Regions from separate parts of the Enterococcus sp. AZ194 genome, predicted to be linked through region 2. Evidence: riboswitches for the same ligand, from Rfam matches in the RefSeq annotation. Region 2 holds a riboswitch; the other holds the start of a gene.
What was found. A riboswitch is a leader RNA that binds a small molecule or an ion and turns the genes downstream of it on or off. The one in region 2 is predicted to bind tetrahydrofolate.

Region 1: linked by a shared signal. The riboswitch ahead of IGI37_RS03815 (folate family ECF transporter S component) and the one ahead of IGI37_RS02510 (folate family ECF transporter S component) in region 2 are both predicted to bind tetrahydrofolate.

What each region holds. Positions count from the first base shown of each region.
Region 1 covers NZ_JBIOQR010000001.1:798,326-806,862, reverse strand. Annotated here, with positions in the region: gene IGI37_RS03830 (putative ABC transporter permease) at 1-214, opposite strand, end outside; gene IGI37_RS03825 (ABC transporter ATP-binding protein) at 492-2,222, shown strand; gene IGI37_RS03820 (ABC transporter ATP-binding protein) at 2,212-4,002, shown strand; gene IGI37_RS03815 (folate family ECF transporter S component) at 4,141-4,662, opposite strand; THF riboswitch at 4,699-4,798, opposite strand; gene mgsA (methylglyoxal synthase) at 4,934-5,356, opposite strand; gene IGI37_RS03805 (ABC transporter ATP-binding protein) at 5,555-6,664, shown strand; gene IGI37_RS03800 (bifunctional transcriptional activator/DNA repair enzyme AdaA) at 6,965-8,014, shown strand; gene IGI37_RS03795 (hypothetical protein) at 8,077-8,537, opposite strand, start outside.
Region 2 covers NZ_JBIOQR010000001.1:493,476-502,012, forward strand. Annotated here, with positions in the region: gene IGI37_RS02500 (cyclodeaminase/cyclohydrolase family protein) at 1-576, shown strand, start outside; gene IGI37_RS02505 (HutD/Ves family protein) at 616-1,194, shown strand; THF riboswitch at 1,199-1,300, shown strand; gene IGI37_RS02510 (folate family ECF transporter S component) at 1,343-1,876, shown strand; gene IGI37_RS02515 (formate--tetrahydrofolate ligase) at 1,892-3,562, shown strand; gene IGI37_RS02520 (formate/nitrite transporter family protein) at 3,617-4,384, shown strand; gene IGI37_RS02525 (MFS transporter) at 4,493-5,743, opposite strand; gene IGI37_RS02530 (family 43 glycosylhydrolase) at 5,755-7,413, opposite strand; gene IGI37_RS02535 (helix-turn-helix domain-containing protein) at 7,685-8,537, shown strand, end outside.

The DNA of each region.
Region 1 (8,537 bases), 300 kb from region 2:
AAAGGACATACAACAACACTAGATTCTTTTGAAACGGCTCAATAAAATATAATACGCCTAAAATACCGAAACCATAAATAGGTGTAATTGGGCCAACTAAAAATCCTCGATAGACAAATTGTTTGGCCTTTAAAGAACAGTAGACCGTCTCCCAAAGCCAACCGACAAAGGAGTATAGAAAAAATAATAGCACGATTCTGATAAACTCTTGCATACAAGTCCTCTTTCTTAATTTTATTTATAGACACCCTACATTGTAACAAAGTTCAGATAAAATCCCTACTCAGAACAAAAAAAACTATCCCTTTGCTTTATCTAAAGAAGCGATTGGGATACAATAAACAAAGGAATTCCCTCAACCTGGATATTTCCAATCAGACTATCTATGAATTGACCGAGTTCCTTCTATTATAAGATAAAAGAAAACCGCCTCTTTTTAGTGAACGCTGAGGTATTCAACAATAGACGAAAAAAAGTAGTGGAGGAAATATATGATTAAATTACTACGTTTTGCGAAAAATTACCGAAAAGAAATCATTCTGGGTCCAGTTTTTAAATTTTTGGAAGCTGTTTTTGAACTTATTTTACCTTTATTAATGGCACGGCTCGTGGATAAAGGGATCCAGCTAAACGATCGGTCAACGGTCATTCAGATGAGCTTGTGGATGGTTGTAATGTCTGCTTTAGGACTGGTTTTTGCCATCACCTGTCAATATTACGCTTCAATTGCTTCTCAAGGATTTGGTACGGAACTTAGAAACCAGCTGATGAAAAAAATCAATACATTTTCTCATTCTGAACTCAATCATTTTGGAACTGACACCTTGATTACACGGATGACTAACGACATTAATCAACTTCAATTAGCTTTAGCCATGCTGATTCGTTTGGTCATTCGAGCACCCTTTTTAAGTATCGGCTCTGTCATCATGGCTTTTTACATCAACTGGCAGATGGGTCTCTTATTTCTGATTCTTCTTCCAATATTCTGTGTTATTCTCTACTTTATTATCAGAAAAACCGTTCCTTTATACAAAAAGGTCCAACAAAAGCTCGACCATTTAAACGAGTTAGTCAATCAAAATTTAACTGGTGTTCGCGTTATTCGTGCCTTTGCTCGAACAAAAACAGAGACAAGTCAGTTTGCTGAGACCTCTGATGAGTTATCCGCAGTTTATGTTCGTGTCACCAATATCTCAGCACTCCTAAGTCCCCTCACTACGTTGATTATGAACGGGGGAATTATTCTTCTATTATATGTTGGCGGAATAAAGATTAATGTGGGTGGTCTTCAACAAGGGGAAGTTCTGGCCCTAATCAACTATATGAATCAAATGCTTTTAGCGTTGATTATTGTCTCGAACCTGGTGATTATTTTTACACGTGCACAAGCTTCAGCAAACCGAATAAATGAGGTTTTCGATACAGAAAACCGGTTAACGGAACCGAAAAAAGCCAAGACAGCTTCATCGCAGACTCCTCTGTTTATTGATTTTGATCATGTTGATTTTCGATATACAGAACATTCTGGACTTTCCTTAGAAGATATTACCTTCCAGCTACGTAGAAATACTATTTTAGGGATTACAGGTCCAACTGGTAGTGGGAAAACAACGATTGCCCAACTAATCCCACGCTTTTATGATGTCTCAAATGGTTCGATTGAAGTGGATCGTTTGGATGTTCGTGAGTGGTCGCTTACGTCTCTTAGAAGTAAAATCGCCTTAGTGCCACAAACTGCTGTGTTATTTAGTGGCACCATTCGTGAAAATCTACAATGGGGCAAACGTACAGCAACGGATGAAGAATGTTGGGCGGCACTTGCTACGGCCCAATGTCAAGACTTCGTTCAATCTCTTCCTAAACAACTCGACACGCTGATTATGGAAAATGGTAAGAACTTTTCTGGTGGGCAAAAACAACGTCTGACTATTGCACGTGCTTTAATTGCTAAGCCTGAGTTACTCATTTTAGATGATTCTCTTAGCGCTTTAGATTATCAGACCGACTTGGACTTACGAAATGCTCTTCAAAAAGATTTACACACAACGGTCATTATTATTTCGCAACGTATCCGCTCGATTCAACAAGCGCACCAAATCTTGGTAATGGATAGCGGTAAGTTAGTCGGTAAAGGAACGCATCAAGAATTAGTACAAACATCCGTCGCCTATCAAGAAATTGTGACGTCTCAAGAAGAGGAGGGGCAACATGAAGCCTAAAAAGATTCGTTTTAAAATGTTTATTCAGTTCATGCCCTATCTAGCGGCCTATCCAAAAGCAATTCTGTTGGCCACAATCTTAGGACTTCTTAGTGGGGTCACTTCGGTGTTTATGACATATGAAATTGGTCAAGCCATCGACCAAATGGTAGCAGTAGGGCAGGTCAACTTTACCAAACTAGTAGAAATTCTACTACTCTTTGCCGGAATCGTTCTCCTGACCGTCATCAGTCAATGGCTGATTCAACGCTTAGGCAATCGGGTTTCTTATTTAGCGGTCACTGATTTGCGAAAAGATGCGTTTAAACATTTGAATCAATTGCCGTTAAGTTACTATGACCAAAACTCTCATGGAAACATTGTCAGCCGTTTCACCAATGATATGGACAATATCTCCGTTGCTTGTTCAGCGGTCTTTAATCAAATTTTTTCCGGATTTGCTACCGTACTTGTTGCCTTTTTATTCATGATTCGACTCAGCCCGTTACTAACCTTTGTGGTGCTACTATCTACGCCGATTATTTTTTTAGTCAACTGGTTAATTGCTAAAGCCTCACAAGCAAACTTTTCAGCGCAACAGCAAGTGGTTGGAGATATTTCCGGCTATATTAATGAAATGATTGGCAACCAAAAAATTGTCAAAGCATTTCAACAGGAACAATACACCCAAGAAACCTTCGAGGCCTTAAACCAGACCCTTTATGTTCGCGGTCAAAAAGCTCAATTTTCTTCATCCCTTTCAAACCCTAGCTCACGATTTGTCGATCATTTATCTTATGTCGCTATTGGGCTAATTGGTGGGTTGATTGTTCTTTCAGGTAATCAGCTTGTTACGGTGGGCGTAATTTCCAGCTTCACCATTTACTCGACTCAATTTTCAAAACCGTTTATTGAGTTATCTGGTATCACGACCCAAATTCAGACAGCCTTTGCTGGGATTGAGCGAACCTTTGAAATTCTGAATCAACCAATTGAACTAGAAGCTGCTGACAATGAGTCAATTGATGCCTACACAACTGCTGCTTCATCTCGAGTGGTAAAAGGACAAATCGAATTTGATCATGTTTCCTTTTCTTATACACCAAAACAGCCACTTATTGAAGACTTCACCTTTACAGCTCTACCTGGTCAAACCATCGCGATTGTTGGGAAAACTGGTGCAGGCAAATCGACGTTGGTCAATCTGTTGATGCGTTTTTATGAAGTCAACAAAGGAACAATCCGCATTGATGGAATCGATATCCGTCAAATGGCTCGAGAAGATTTGCGAAAAAGCTTTGGTATGGTGCTTCAAGATACTTGGTTGTTTGAAGGAACCCTTCGTAAAAATTTACAATATGGAAACGACCAAGCCTCAGATGAAGAAATCTACCATGCCCTAAAAAGAGCCTATATGTATGATTTCGTAATGCGTTTACCTGATAAACTAGATACGGTCATTGGCGAGCAAGGCTTAAAAATATCGGAAGGACAACGTCAGCTGTTGACCATCGCTCGAACGATGTTGAGTAACCCGCCTATGTTAATCTTGGATGAAGCAACAAGCTCTGTTGACACGCTCACTGAAGCCAACATTCAAGATGCCTTTTTACAAATGATGAAGGGCCGAACTAGCTTCGTGATTGCTCATCGACTTTCAACCATTCGAAACGCAGACAAAATCCTAGTGATTGAAAAAGGACAGATTGTTGAAATTGGTAGCCACGAGGAACTATTAAAACAAAACGGGCCGTACAAACAGCTATATGAAGCACAATTTACCATTCAGGCTACTAGCTAGCTCGTAATCGAGAATATCGGCGCTAAAAAATACCCTCTCTAAATTCAACATACAAACCTGAATTTAGAGAGGGTTATTTTTGAAGCTATCGTCTTGGGATGTTTGACGATAATCGACTATTTATTTTGGACTTTTATCTCAAGCAAATTTTTTGACCCATTTTCTATAAGGTAAGGCTGCGCCCACCATATAGAGCATAATTGTCTCTACAGGCAACATGATCGCGACCTTCACCAAACGCGGACTCCAGATCGCCCAGCTGGTTAATGAGACATTGTACATCATAGATAACCATAATGGCGTCAATATCAATGAAATAAGAAGCGTATTCGTCAAGGTACATAAAAAAGCACGCATCAGAGTGACTTCTTTTTTATGGAAATAAAGACCATACACCACACCACCGATAAAGGCATTAATCGTAAAGCCAATAAAAAAAGCGGCTTTTGGAAACAGCATCATTCCGATTACGTCGGCAATTGCCGCACCTATTCCTGTCCATAAGGGACCAAACAGTAACCCCATGATCAACTCAGGCACAAATGTAAACGTAATCTTGATAAACTGAAGCTCAAAACCCAATACTTGTGATAGGACAACCATCATTGCAATCAGCAGCCCCATTATTGCGATCATTCGACCGTCAATCTTTCTTTTCATTTCTAGCATCTCCTCAAAGAGTTGCTACACAAAATATGCAGCGAATGCGAAAACAAAACCGCGAATTTTTCAATTCTTCGTCCAAAAGGCAACATCCCATCCTTTTAGCACTTAACGCTTCGTTTCCTACTCTGATTTTATTTAGGCCAAGGCCTACAAAGAATATAGCACAGACTTTCCCTTATAAGCAATAAAACAAGCGCCATTCCACTACTTTTTTTGAGAAATGTTCGGTGTTTTATTTGGTTCAATAGTCTGTGCTAAAAAACGGTTAGATTGAGATAGGGCGGTTATCGTTCTCGTGGATAATTTCTCTAAAGTCAGCGAAACCAACATCTAAGCCTCGAATTAAAATTTCGGCGGAACCAATATTGGTTGCTAACGGAATTTCGTACACGTCACTTAAACGAATTAAAGCTGTCACGTCAGGTTCGTGCGGTTGCGCTGCGAGCGGGTCACGCAAAAAGATGACCATATCTAAGTTATCCTCAGAAATCATGGCACCAATTTGTTGGTCGCCACCAAGCGGGCCTGATTTGAAGCGATGAACGGGCAAGCCTGTCGCCTCTTCAATTCGCAAACCTGTTGTGCCTGTTGCAAACAATTCATGATTTTCCAAAATATGTTTGTAGGCCGTCGTCATTTTTACCATTAAATCTTTCTTTCGGTCGTGAGCAATTAATGCAATTTTCATTTATTCTCCTCCTCAAGCTACTTGTTAATACTAGTTTACCAAAACCTTCAGCAACTTGCCCAAAAACTTTCTATCCTTTGTCAATCTGACGAAAAACAATCTATTTTCTTGTGCACGTTACCATTGAATACAGATAACGCTTTCAGTTATACTTTCAATATAATAAAAAACAAATAAACAAGAAAGAGTGAATTCAATATGGTAGAAATGGCATTGAAACACGTTTATAAAAAATATGATAACGCAGAAAATTATTCTGTAACTGACTTTAACTTAGATATCGCAGATCGCGAATTTATCGTTTTCGTAGGACCTTCAGGTTGTGGGAAATCGACAACTTTACGTATGATTGCAGGTCTTGAAGACATTACTGAAGGTGAATTAGAAATCGGTGGAAAAGTCATGAATGACGTGGCTCCAAAAGATCGTGACATCGCGATGGTATTCCAGAACTACGCGTTATACCCACATATGACCGTATTTGATAATATGGCATTTGGTTTAAAACTTCGTAAATATGACAAAGCAGATATCCAAAAACGTGTCGACAATGCAGCTGAAATCTTAGGCTTAACCGAATACTTAAAACGTAAACCAGCCGCTTTATCTGGTGGACAACGTCAGCGTGTTGCCTTAGGTCGTGCAATCGTTCGTGATGCAAAAGTCTTCCTAATGGATGAACCTTTATCTAACTTAGATGCAAAACTACGTGTAGCAATGCGTGCTGAAATCGCAAAACTACACCAACGTTTAGAAACAACAACTATCTACGTTACCCATGACCAAACAGAAGCGATGACAATGGCTGACCGTATCGTTATCATGAAAGACGGTTTCATCCAACAAATCGGTTCTCCAAAAGAAGTTTACGATACACCAGTTAATGTATTCGTAGCTGGCTTTATCGGATCACCTGCCATGAACTTTTTCAATGTAACATTGAAAAACGGCGTAATTTCTGATGGACATGGATTAGAATTACGTATTCCAGAAGGTAAAAACAAAATTTTAGTTGAAAAAGGCTACGATGGCAAAGAAATCATCTTTGGTATTCGTCCTGAAGATATTCATAGTGAACAAGTTGTTTTAGATGCTACACCTGAAGCAGTTGTTCGTTCTGAAGTTGTCGTTTCTGAATTACTAGGAGCTGAAACAATGCTTTATACAAAAATTGGTGATACAGAATTCATTTCAAAAGTTGATGCACGTGACTTCCACCGCCCTGGTGAAGTAGTTGACTTAGCATTCAACATTAGTAAAGCTCACTTCTTCGATAAAGAAACTGAAGATGTGATCAAGTTACCTTAATCTACGGTCCCCCTTTTCTAGGCCTTGCTGTTTTATTACAGCGGGGTCTATTTTTTCCTCTACACATTTGACATGACGGCTAGTGACAGTCACCCCTTTCTTAAAAAGTGGTGATCCCGAAGCAACGCCTTCTTTTCAGTTGAACTTCTTCTCGAGGAATCTTTTCCACCACCAACCACTTCTTTATCAAGCTTGAAAACATCTAGCCCAAACAAATAAAAAATTAGTTGTTCACTTTTCGAAAGAATTTTCACTCTTTCTCGTTTATACTAGGCTTAGATAAGAAAGGAGCAATCATTCATGATAACTTCTGAAGAAAAAATCCAAGAATACTATCAAGCGTTAGTTGAAAAAAAGCCAAGATATGATGGCATCTTTTTTGCAGGTATTAAAACTACTGGTATCTTTTGTCACGCCACCTGCACAGCGAGAAAACCCAAAATTGAAAACTGCACATTTTTTGAAACGGCTGAGGAAGCCTTATTAGCAGGCTTTCGTCCCTGCAAAATTTGTCACCCTTTGTCTTACCCTCAAGAAATTCCTAATGAAATAAAACAACTCATTGCAGAGATAGAAAAAAATCCTGAAAAGAGATGGCAAGAGGCTGACTTTAAAGCCCTAGGGTTTCACTCTGCCACGGCTAGAAGAAAATTCAAACAACTCTACAACATGACCTTTGTTCAGTACGCGCGCGCACGTCGGATGGGCTTAGCCTTTAAAGAATTATCGGCCGGTTCCAAAGTCATCGACCAACAGCTATCCACAGGCTACGATTCAGCAAGTGGTTTTAATGATGCCTTTACAAAAATCATGGGCAACCCACCAAAGAAAACCGGGGTCTCGGTGATGTACACTGCGATAATCTCAACTCCTTTGGGACGAATGATCAGTCTCTCTGATGAGAAATTTTTATATCTACTAGAATTTTTGGATAGACGCGGGCTTGAAAATGAAATTAAACGACTGCGAATCAGACACAATGCCCGAATAATCCCAGGAGAGACAAAGATTAGCCAGCTACTAGTTGTACAGCTAGCAGAATACTTTCAAAAAAAACGGAGTCATTTTACGATTCCTTTATATCGTGCAGGGTCTCCCTTTCAACAAAAAGTTTGGGCAATTCTAGACACCATTCCTCTTGGTGAAACTTCTACTTACCAGAAAATCGCGCAACAGCTAGGGAATCCTCAGGCTGTCCGAGCTGTTGGAAATGCCAATGGAGCCAATCAACTCGCAATTTTGATTCCTTGTCACCGCGTCACAAAATCAAACGGGGAACTGGGTGGTTATAGTGGTGGACTTGAGAGAAAACGCTACTTACTTGCTTTAGAAGAAGAAATAAAAAAGTAATCAAAAAAGAGTTGAAGCCACTTTCCAATCCTAACGATGAGTGACTACCAACTCTTCTTTTATTAATTCAATCCCTTTATCTTATCAGGAAAGGCAGAGCGATTCTCTTTTTTAGCTTTCGCCATCGCAAATATAGGAATATCAAAACTCTTACTCAATGTACCTGCCACAAAATATGCTATATTGTAATCCACAAAACTATGAACGAATCCACCAATTCCCATTAGAACAAAAACTGTATAGAAATAACCATCTGTGTAATAAGTATCTGGCATATTGCCTAACAAAAAGAATAGACTAACGACTAACATTTCGACTAGAGAGTGAATGATGCCAATAAATAAGTTAAAGGTCTGAAAACGTAGATTGGTCAATGAAAATTTTCCATTTACAAGTGTTATATCAGGCCGTCTTTGAAGAAAATATGCACCAATCAAAGCAAAAACAATATGAGAAAGGGCACGAAACGCAATAATGACTGGTGCGGATAAAAAGAAACCAAACGCTGCCCCTAATGCTACTG
Region 2 (8,537 bases):
GATGCCCCAGCACCTGGTGGAGGTTCAGCCGCGGCTTTGGCTGGTTCAATTGGTTCAGCACTGACCATTATGGTGATGAATTTAACTATCGGAAAGAAAAAATATGAGACATATGATAGCCAATCGAAAGAAATCTTGCAAGAGATGACAAAATTGAATGAACAACTCGTAGCGATTATCGATAAAGATACGGAGGCGTTTGATGGTGTCTCAGCTATCTTCTCTATGCCAAAAGAAACGGATGAGGAGAAAGAGAAAAGACGCATGGCTATGCAAGCAGCTTTAAAAGCCGCGACTTTAGTTCCTTTTGAGATGATGGAATTGATGACGAAAGCCGCAAAAGTTACACAAAATGCTGTCGGGAAATCCAATATCAATGCTGCGAGTGATTTGGGCGTGGCTGCCTTAAATCTGAACTCAGGACTCAAAGGAGCTTGGCTAAATGTCTTGATTAATCTTTCTGGGGTTAAGGATCAAGAATTTGTCGAACATTATAAACAAGAAGGGAAAAAGGTTTTAGAGGAAGGTTGTCGAGTGACCGATGAGATTTATGCAGAAATTCTAAAGATTGTGTAATCGCGTAGAGGTTTATTTCTTCCTGACAAGGAGGGTGTCATGACGTTTAAGATACTAACGGAAACGGATTATCAAATCAGTCAGTGGAGTGGAGGAGAAACAAAAGAGTTTTATATCTATCCTGAAACAAGTGCGTATGCAAAAAAAAATTTTGATTATCGCATTTCTTCAGCTACTATCGCAGTTGAAGAGAGTTTATTTACCTCCTTACCTAATTATTCACGGTGTTTGATGGTCTTAGAAAACGAAGTAAAACTGATTCATGAGCTACCAAATGAAAAAATAGTTTGCAGGTTGGCTCCTTTTCAAAAAACATATTTTTCGGGAGCTGTGACTACACGGAGCATAGGAAAATGTAAAGATTTTAATGTGATGTATACGTCAGATTATACGGTTTCTGTGGCTGTGATAAACGAAGGAGATGTTGAACTAGCTGCAGAAAATAGCTACTTTTTCTATCTGTTAAATGAGTGCGTTTGTAGTCAACTGAATAATAAAGAAGTTGTCTTAAAAGCAGGAATGGCCTATGTGCTATCAAACGAGAGTGGAAAAATGAAGTTTATTGCTTCAACAGAGGATGGAATCATAGGAATTCTCTGCTGTTTTAAAAGAAAATAAAAATATCGGAGTTGAAAAAGGGGCATAAAGTGCTATTGGATGGAATGTTGCTAATAGATGAAAAACTAGAAAAATAGTTTGTGGTCCCTTTTTCGCATTCGCTGCATATGAATTTTACATGTAGCTACCCTGGAGAGGAAGCTAATTAATGAAAAAGTTGTTTGATCTAAGCTTACTAAGTAATCCTCGTGTTCTTTCTTTTTCAGCAATTCTTATTGCGTTAAATGTTGTGTTGAACATGTTCAATGTGGATTTTGGACGAACGATTCAAGTCAGTTTTGCCTTTTTGGCAATCGTGATTAACGGCTATTTTTTCGGGCCAGCAATCGCCGGCTGTTCTGCTATTATCGGGGACGTTTTGGGGTTTATCCTTAATCCTTCGGGGTTCTTTTTCCCCGGGTTCACATTTAGCGCCTATGTATCTGGACTGTTGTATGGTGTTGGCTTTCACAAAAAGCCAATCACATTAAAACGAGTGATTATCGTAATGATTATTAAAACAATTATTTTTTCTTTCATTCTTACGCCACTATGGTTGAAGATGATGTATGGAACGTCACTTTTTGCTGTGCCTAGAGCAATCAAAGCGATAGCGATGTTTCCGATTGAGACGACACTAGTTATGGTGTCGTTAAAGATATCTGAACGTGTGAAGGCTAGAAATAATGTAATCGTTGAATGATATGGGAGGATGGAAATGAATAAAACAGATATTGAAATTGCCCAAGAAGCAACTATGCTACCGATTGTGGAAGTAGCCAAAAAAATTGGTTTAACCGAGGAACAAATTGAATTTTATGGGAAGTACAAAGCCAAGTTAAATATAGAAGAAATTCCTTCTCAGCAATCAGAGGAAGGAAAAGTGATATTAGTCACGGCTATTACCCCGACCCCTGCCGGAGAAGGAAAGACGACAACGGTTGTTGGCTTAGGAGATGCATTAAACCGACTTGGAAAAAAAGCAATTATTGCTTTAAGAGAACCTTCTTTAGGACCAGTATTTGGTGTAAAAGGGGGAGCTGCGGGAGGTGGGTATGCACAAGTTGTCCCAATGGAAGACATTAATCTTCATTTTACAGGTGATTTTCATGCCATTGGTGCTGCGAATAATTTGCTTGCAGCAATGATTGATAATCATATTTTTCAAGGGAATCAATTAGCGATAGATAATCGTCGAATTACTTGGAAACGAGCGGTAGATATGAATGACCGTCAATTACGAAAAATAGTGAATGGGTTGGGTAGTCGAGTAAATGGTGTGCCAAGAGAAGATGGGTTTGAGATCACTGTAGCCTCTGAAATTATGGCGATTCTTTGTTTGTCTAACGATATAGAGGACTTAAAAGAAAACTTGGGGAATATCATCATTGGTTATACGTATGAGGATCAACCAGTCACAGCTAACCAGCTAAATGCTCAAGGAGCTATGGCAGCTTTACTAAAAGATGCGATGAAACCCAATCTTGTTCAAACGTTAGAAAATAATCCCGCGTTTATTCATGGCGGTCCTTTTGCCAATATTGCACACGGCTGTAATAGTGTGGTTGCGACAAAGCTAGCGATGAAGTTAGCTGATTATGTGGTAACAGAAGGCGGTTTTGGCGCTGATTTAGGTGCTGAGAAATTTATCGATATTAAATGTCGTAAATCAGGAATCAAACCTTCTGCAGTAGTAGTGGTGGCGACTGTTAGAGCATTGAAAATGCATGGTGGTGTCCCTAAAACCGAACTGAATAGTGAAAATCTAGAGGCGCTAAAAAAAGGATTGCCTAATCTATTAAAGCATATAGAAAATGCAACGCAGGTGTATGGGTTACCAACTGTAGTAGCAATCAACAAGTTCCCCACAGATACCGAGGCAGAGTTAGCCTTAGTTAGAGCTGAGTGTGAAAAACGCCAAGTAAATGTGGTCTTGTCAGATGTCTGGGGGCATGGAGGACAAGGTGGAGAAGAGCTAGCAAAAGAAGTTCTTCAACTTGCTGAAGAAAAAAATAATTTCTCATTTGTTTATCAAGATGAGGAATCTATTAAGGATAAAATAAAAGCGGTCGTTCAAAAAGTATACGGGGGCGAAGACGTTCACTATGAAACAATAGCAGAGAGAGAAATTGCTAAGCTACAAAAATTAGGCTTCCAAAGGTTACCTATTTGTATGGCTAAAACGCAATATTCTTTTTCTGATGATCCAACCAAGTTGGGAAGACCAACCGATTTTTCTATCACGGTTAGTAATGTAAAAGTGTCAGCAGGAGCAGGTTTTATTGTCGTTTATACAGGAAGCGTGATGACGATGCCAGGGTTACCTAAACGACCTGCTGCAGAAAAAATCGATATTGATGCACAAGGAAAAATTACAGGGTTGTTTTAATATTTTTAAAAGCAGTCATAGGAATTGATTTAGAGATGAGAGGTTTATTTAATAATGCACACACCCTATGAAATTCGAGAAATAACGATTCAGACGGCAAGAGCCAAAGTGGCTAAACGTTTGAAAGAAAAAATTATCTTGGCCTTTATTGGCGGAGCAATGATATCTTTGGGCTACTTAGCCTATGTAAGAGTGATTTCTTCTATTGTAGAAGAGTGGGGAAGTTTTGCTTCATTTATTGGTGCTTGTGTATTCCCTGTTGGACTGATTGTCATTTTGTTAGGTGGTGGTGAGTTAATCACAGGGAATATGATGGTCGTCTCTTTCGGCTTTTTTGCCAAACGTGTAACAGGGGGGGAATTACTGAGTAACTGGCTAATTGTCACAGTCGCTAATTTGGTGGGTGCTTTGTTTGTCGCTTACTTTTTTGGACATATTGTCGGTCTAACATCATCGGGGGTCTACCTTGAAGAGGTTGTAAAAATTGCTGGCGCTAAGATTGAGGCGAATTTCATTCAAAGTTTTGTCTCAGGAATTGGCTGTAACTGGTTTGTTTGTCTGGCAGTTTGGCTTTGTTATGGCGCAAAAGAGGCTGCTGGGAAAATAATGGGCATTTGGTTTCCGGTAATGTTATTTGTAGCAATTGGGTTTCAGCATAGCGTAGCGAATATGTTTATTATTCCGGCAGCTATATTTGAAGGCAGTTATAGCTGGGGCGAATTTATTCAAAATATCATTCCTGTCTATTTAGGAAATATTGTGGGAGGAGCCGTGTTTGTGTCCTTCTTCTATAACCAAGCATTCAACAAAAATAAGAAATAACACGAAACTCGCAAGAAAGGGTATCTTTTGCAGACCCTGATCATTTCTTGCGAGTTTGTTTCTATAAATAAAAGATGGAGAAGAGGTATTCAGTGTATTTGGACAAGCTTACTTCGCTACTGATTTAATAGATAAAATTGAGAGTCCGCCGATTGTTGCACAAACAAAGGAGACAATAAAAATAGATGAGAACCCAACAGCAGAAATCATAAATGCAGCAAGGATTGGAGCAAGTGCTTGTGTTACCGTGTTTCCAAGGTTATAGATACCAAGGAAGAAGCCGACACGTTCTTTGTCTGGGATGACTTCTAAGTTCAATAGATTATCTAAAGAATTCCAAATACCCATCCCAAGTCCAGACATAAAGGCATAGATAAGTAAGCTTGCATCGTTACGTAGAAAGAAAATACTTAGTGCACCGATTCCTATCAGGATGGTTGACAAGCCGACTGGTAGTTTTAGTAGTTTGTATTTATCAGCTAAAGGACCTGCGATGAACCCCATTGCAATCCCAAAAACCAACATAATCATATTAATTAGCTGAATGGATTGCTGAGTAGAGGAAGTATCTTTATTCAGAAAGTCAGTCATGATAAATAGAAGGTAGCCTGTGACAGCAAAGTTGCCCACTCCTTGGAATAACTTACCTACTAAGGCCAGGTAATAGTCGCGGCCAATTGACCAACTAGGGAAAATAGCTTGTGATTTTTTGCCGGTTGAAGCTTCTTTTTGATTGCCTACTTTTGGTTGGGTGGCTGTTTTCTCATCGACGTTTGAAGGTTCTTTAACGATAAATGCAGCAAGTAGTGTGCCGATAAAAGTTAAGCTACCAAAAATGATAAAACCCAAACGAAAGTTACCCAAAAACATAGCAGCAAAAATCGTAAAGCCGTTGTTACCTAAGGCCATACCGAGCCCACCATACGCACTTGAAGCAGTAGCCTTTCCTGTTTCAGGAGCCAAATCAAGCCAAGCAACCATGGGCGCAACGATAAAATTCAAAGCAACTTGCCCAAGGGCCCAGCTGACTAAAAGCGTCGGAATCGAATGGGACATAGAAGCCAAAATCATGGCGACCATAAAGGCAAATGAACCGCCAACAAGCCAAGGAGTTCTCTTTCCGAAACGAGAATACGTTCGATCAGAGAGATACCCAGCTAACATATTTGAGACGGCAGCGACAATCATGCCAACTGTCGAAAAAAGAGCAACCAATTGTATTTTATTGTCCGCATCTAATTGTTGAATGAGTGCGGGCAAAAACAAACTTGATGCAGCAATATAGGGGCCAAGCCATGAAGCTGGACCAATAATAAGTCCAGGTACAAGGCGTTTAAGTGGGATAGTTTTCAAAATAATCGTCCTCCAAATTATAAGTTTTCTGTCAAATAATAATCAAAAGTGGCTGTTGACTGACGTTGATAGGAATCAACCGAACCAACAAAGTTAAATAGTCCTGTAAAACCACCAATCTCACCAGGTTCACCATTCACGCCCTCGTCAGAGAGGTAGCTGGCCTCGATTGCGGGTGAAAGCTCTAGCCATTCTGTCTCTTTTGTCAATCGATAGTAGAAGGTAACTTGGCCAAAATTATAAATAGCTTTTATGAAGACCGCGCCTTCAGGAACCACTAATAAGTGATGTGGAAACTCAATACGTTCACCTAGTTTGGCTTGTAAGATAGTCAAAATAGGTTTTTTAACTGTTTCTGAATAGGTGAGATGAGCATATAACCAATTGTTCGAGTCATAATAAAACCCTGCGCCAGCCGTTTGAGAATAATGAATTGGCTGAAATTTAAGGCTTGTTTCAAATAAATAATGAAAAGAATTTGCTGGTGTTGCTAATATTGCTGGATTCACTTGCGAGAAAAATGAATTTTGTCCATGGATCGTCAGCGAACCTGGATGCTCGGTGGTATTGACCCAGTCAGCCTTTTGTTCGCGGTAAGGCGTCATAAATTTGTTTGAATAGATCTCTTTTGAAAAGTCATCTTTAAAAATGGGTGAATCGTTTTTTTTCGTAGAAACACCCGTCAATCCTTCAACTTCCATTTTTGCAAGGTTCGTTCCATCAGCCATCTCTAACCAACCATCAGTTGTCCAAAACATCTTTTGAAGAGAGGTTTCGCGTCCTAATGGGTTAAGAAGTGTCCCTTCAAGTGGACGGGACATTAAATGCGCAATGTACCACTCACCTGTGTGCGTTTGGACAAGTGAACCATGCCCAGCTTTTTGCATTCGAGAGTTCGGGTTATACATCTCAAAGTGACCTGCATCAGGATCACCAAGTGAGAATAGATGCTGATCAGAAGAAGTGATGATTGGTTCTCCTGAGGGATGAGCTTCATAAGGGCCGAAGACGGATTTGGAACGACCAATTTCCACACCATGTGCATATCCCGTTCCACCAGCAGCTAAAAGTAAATAGTAGTACTCATCTTTTTTGTATAATTGAGGGGCTTCAGCACAACCTCTAGTCGTAAATCCTTGAGTTACGCGATGCCATTCGCCTACTAATTGCCCCTTATCCAAATCAAATTCTGCAAGGACAATATGTCCCGGAGCTTGATAGCCTTGGCGGGTTTCCCATTCTAAAATAGCTATGTAGTGTTTGCCGTCTTCATCATGAAATAGTGCAGGGTCAAAACCGATAGAAGTCAGATAAATAGGCTCAGACCAAGGACCACAGATATCATAAGACCACATAGCATAAGAGTCTGAATTGAATTCTCGGCCAGCCATATTAACCATATGGGAGTAAGCTAACCAATATTTTTTGGTCTTTTCATCATAAGAAAGATGAGGCGCCCAAATCCCTGCTGGTGTATTGGTTCCGCGCAAGTTTACTTCCCCTTTTTTGAGAGCGAAGTCTAATAACGTCCAGTTAACAAAATCAGTTGACTGATAAATTTGAATACCAGGATTCCAATGAAAGGTCGAGGTAGCGATGTAGTACGTCCCCTCTACATGAATAATTGAGGGATCCGGTGCCATCCCTGGAATAATTGGATTTTTAATCATTGTCATAATCTAGTTCCTTCCTTTTTGTTAGATTATTAGAGAACGTTTGCAAAAATACTTTTTAAAGCTGTCATCTAAATCTAGAAAATTTTTCTTAATTGTTTTGAATAGACTTGTGTGCCATCTGGAAGTCTATTATTTTTTTTCACCTATTTTCTCAAAAAATGAAATCGATTTCTTTTTGATAGCTTTATCTTAAGAGAAAAATCACGTATAATCGATATCAAAAAACAGGATAAAATTACCATTTTTCGTATTTTTAGGAAAGGAGTCACTTATGAATGAAAAACCAAAGTGGTTAGAAAAGCTTGTCAATCTACCTGATGTGAATGCCAATATAAAGTTATTTGGTGGGCATAAACAATACGTACCTTATGGATGGATTGCTGAGCGGGAGACACATTTTGTTTTTGAGGTTATGTTTATCTTAGAGGGAAAACAACAAACTGTTTTTGAAGGACGAACCTATATTTTTTCAACTGGGGACATCGTTTTAATTCCTCCTGGCAATTCACATGAAAATTCGTGTGTATCAGAGGAGGGAATGGAATATTTTTGTGCGCATTTTGATATTGATGATCCAATGGTTCAACAATCATTATTAATGTACTGTTCTATTTTGCTACAACCAGATAACCCTGAATATCGGACGATTCAAGAGATTTTGACCTCTTATGTTAATTTGTTGGATTATTCGAAATTTACAATCAAAGAAAAGTTGATGGTGGAACGATTATTAATTGAGCTTGTGATGGGATTGTTAGAATATGCGGAGCAAGAGCAGATAAAGGTTGAACATTCTGATAATACTTCGTTGGTTTTAGCAAAATCAATTGCAGATACGATTCAATTAAATTTTAGAGCATTCACTGAACGACCAACCGATGAAAATAGATTGTTGCTTTCTATTGACTACGTGGCTGACTCACTGAATATTAGTAAAAGTACGATGTTGAAGGTTTTTAAAAAAGTTTATTCGATAAGTCCCAAAAAATATTTGGATCAATTAAAATATAACGAAGCCAAATTCTTATTGCACCAACCGAAACTATCCGTTGGAGAAATTGCAGAAGTCATCGGTTATCAGAATGCTTCTCATTTTTCGAGACAATTCAAGCAGTGGAGTCATT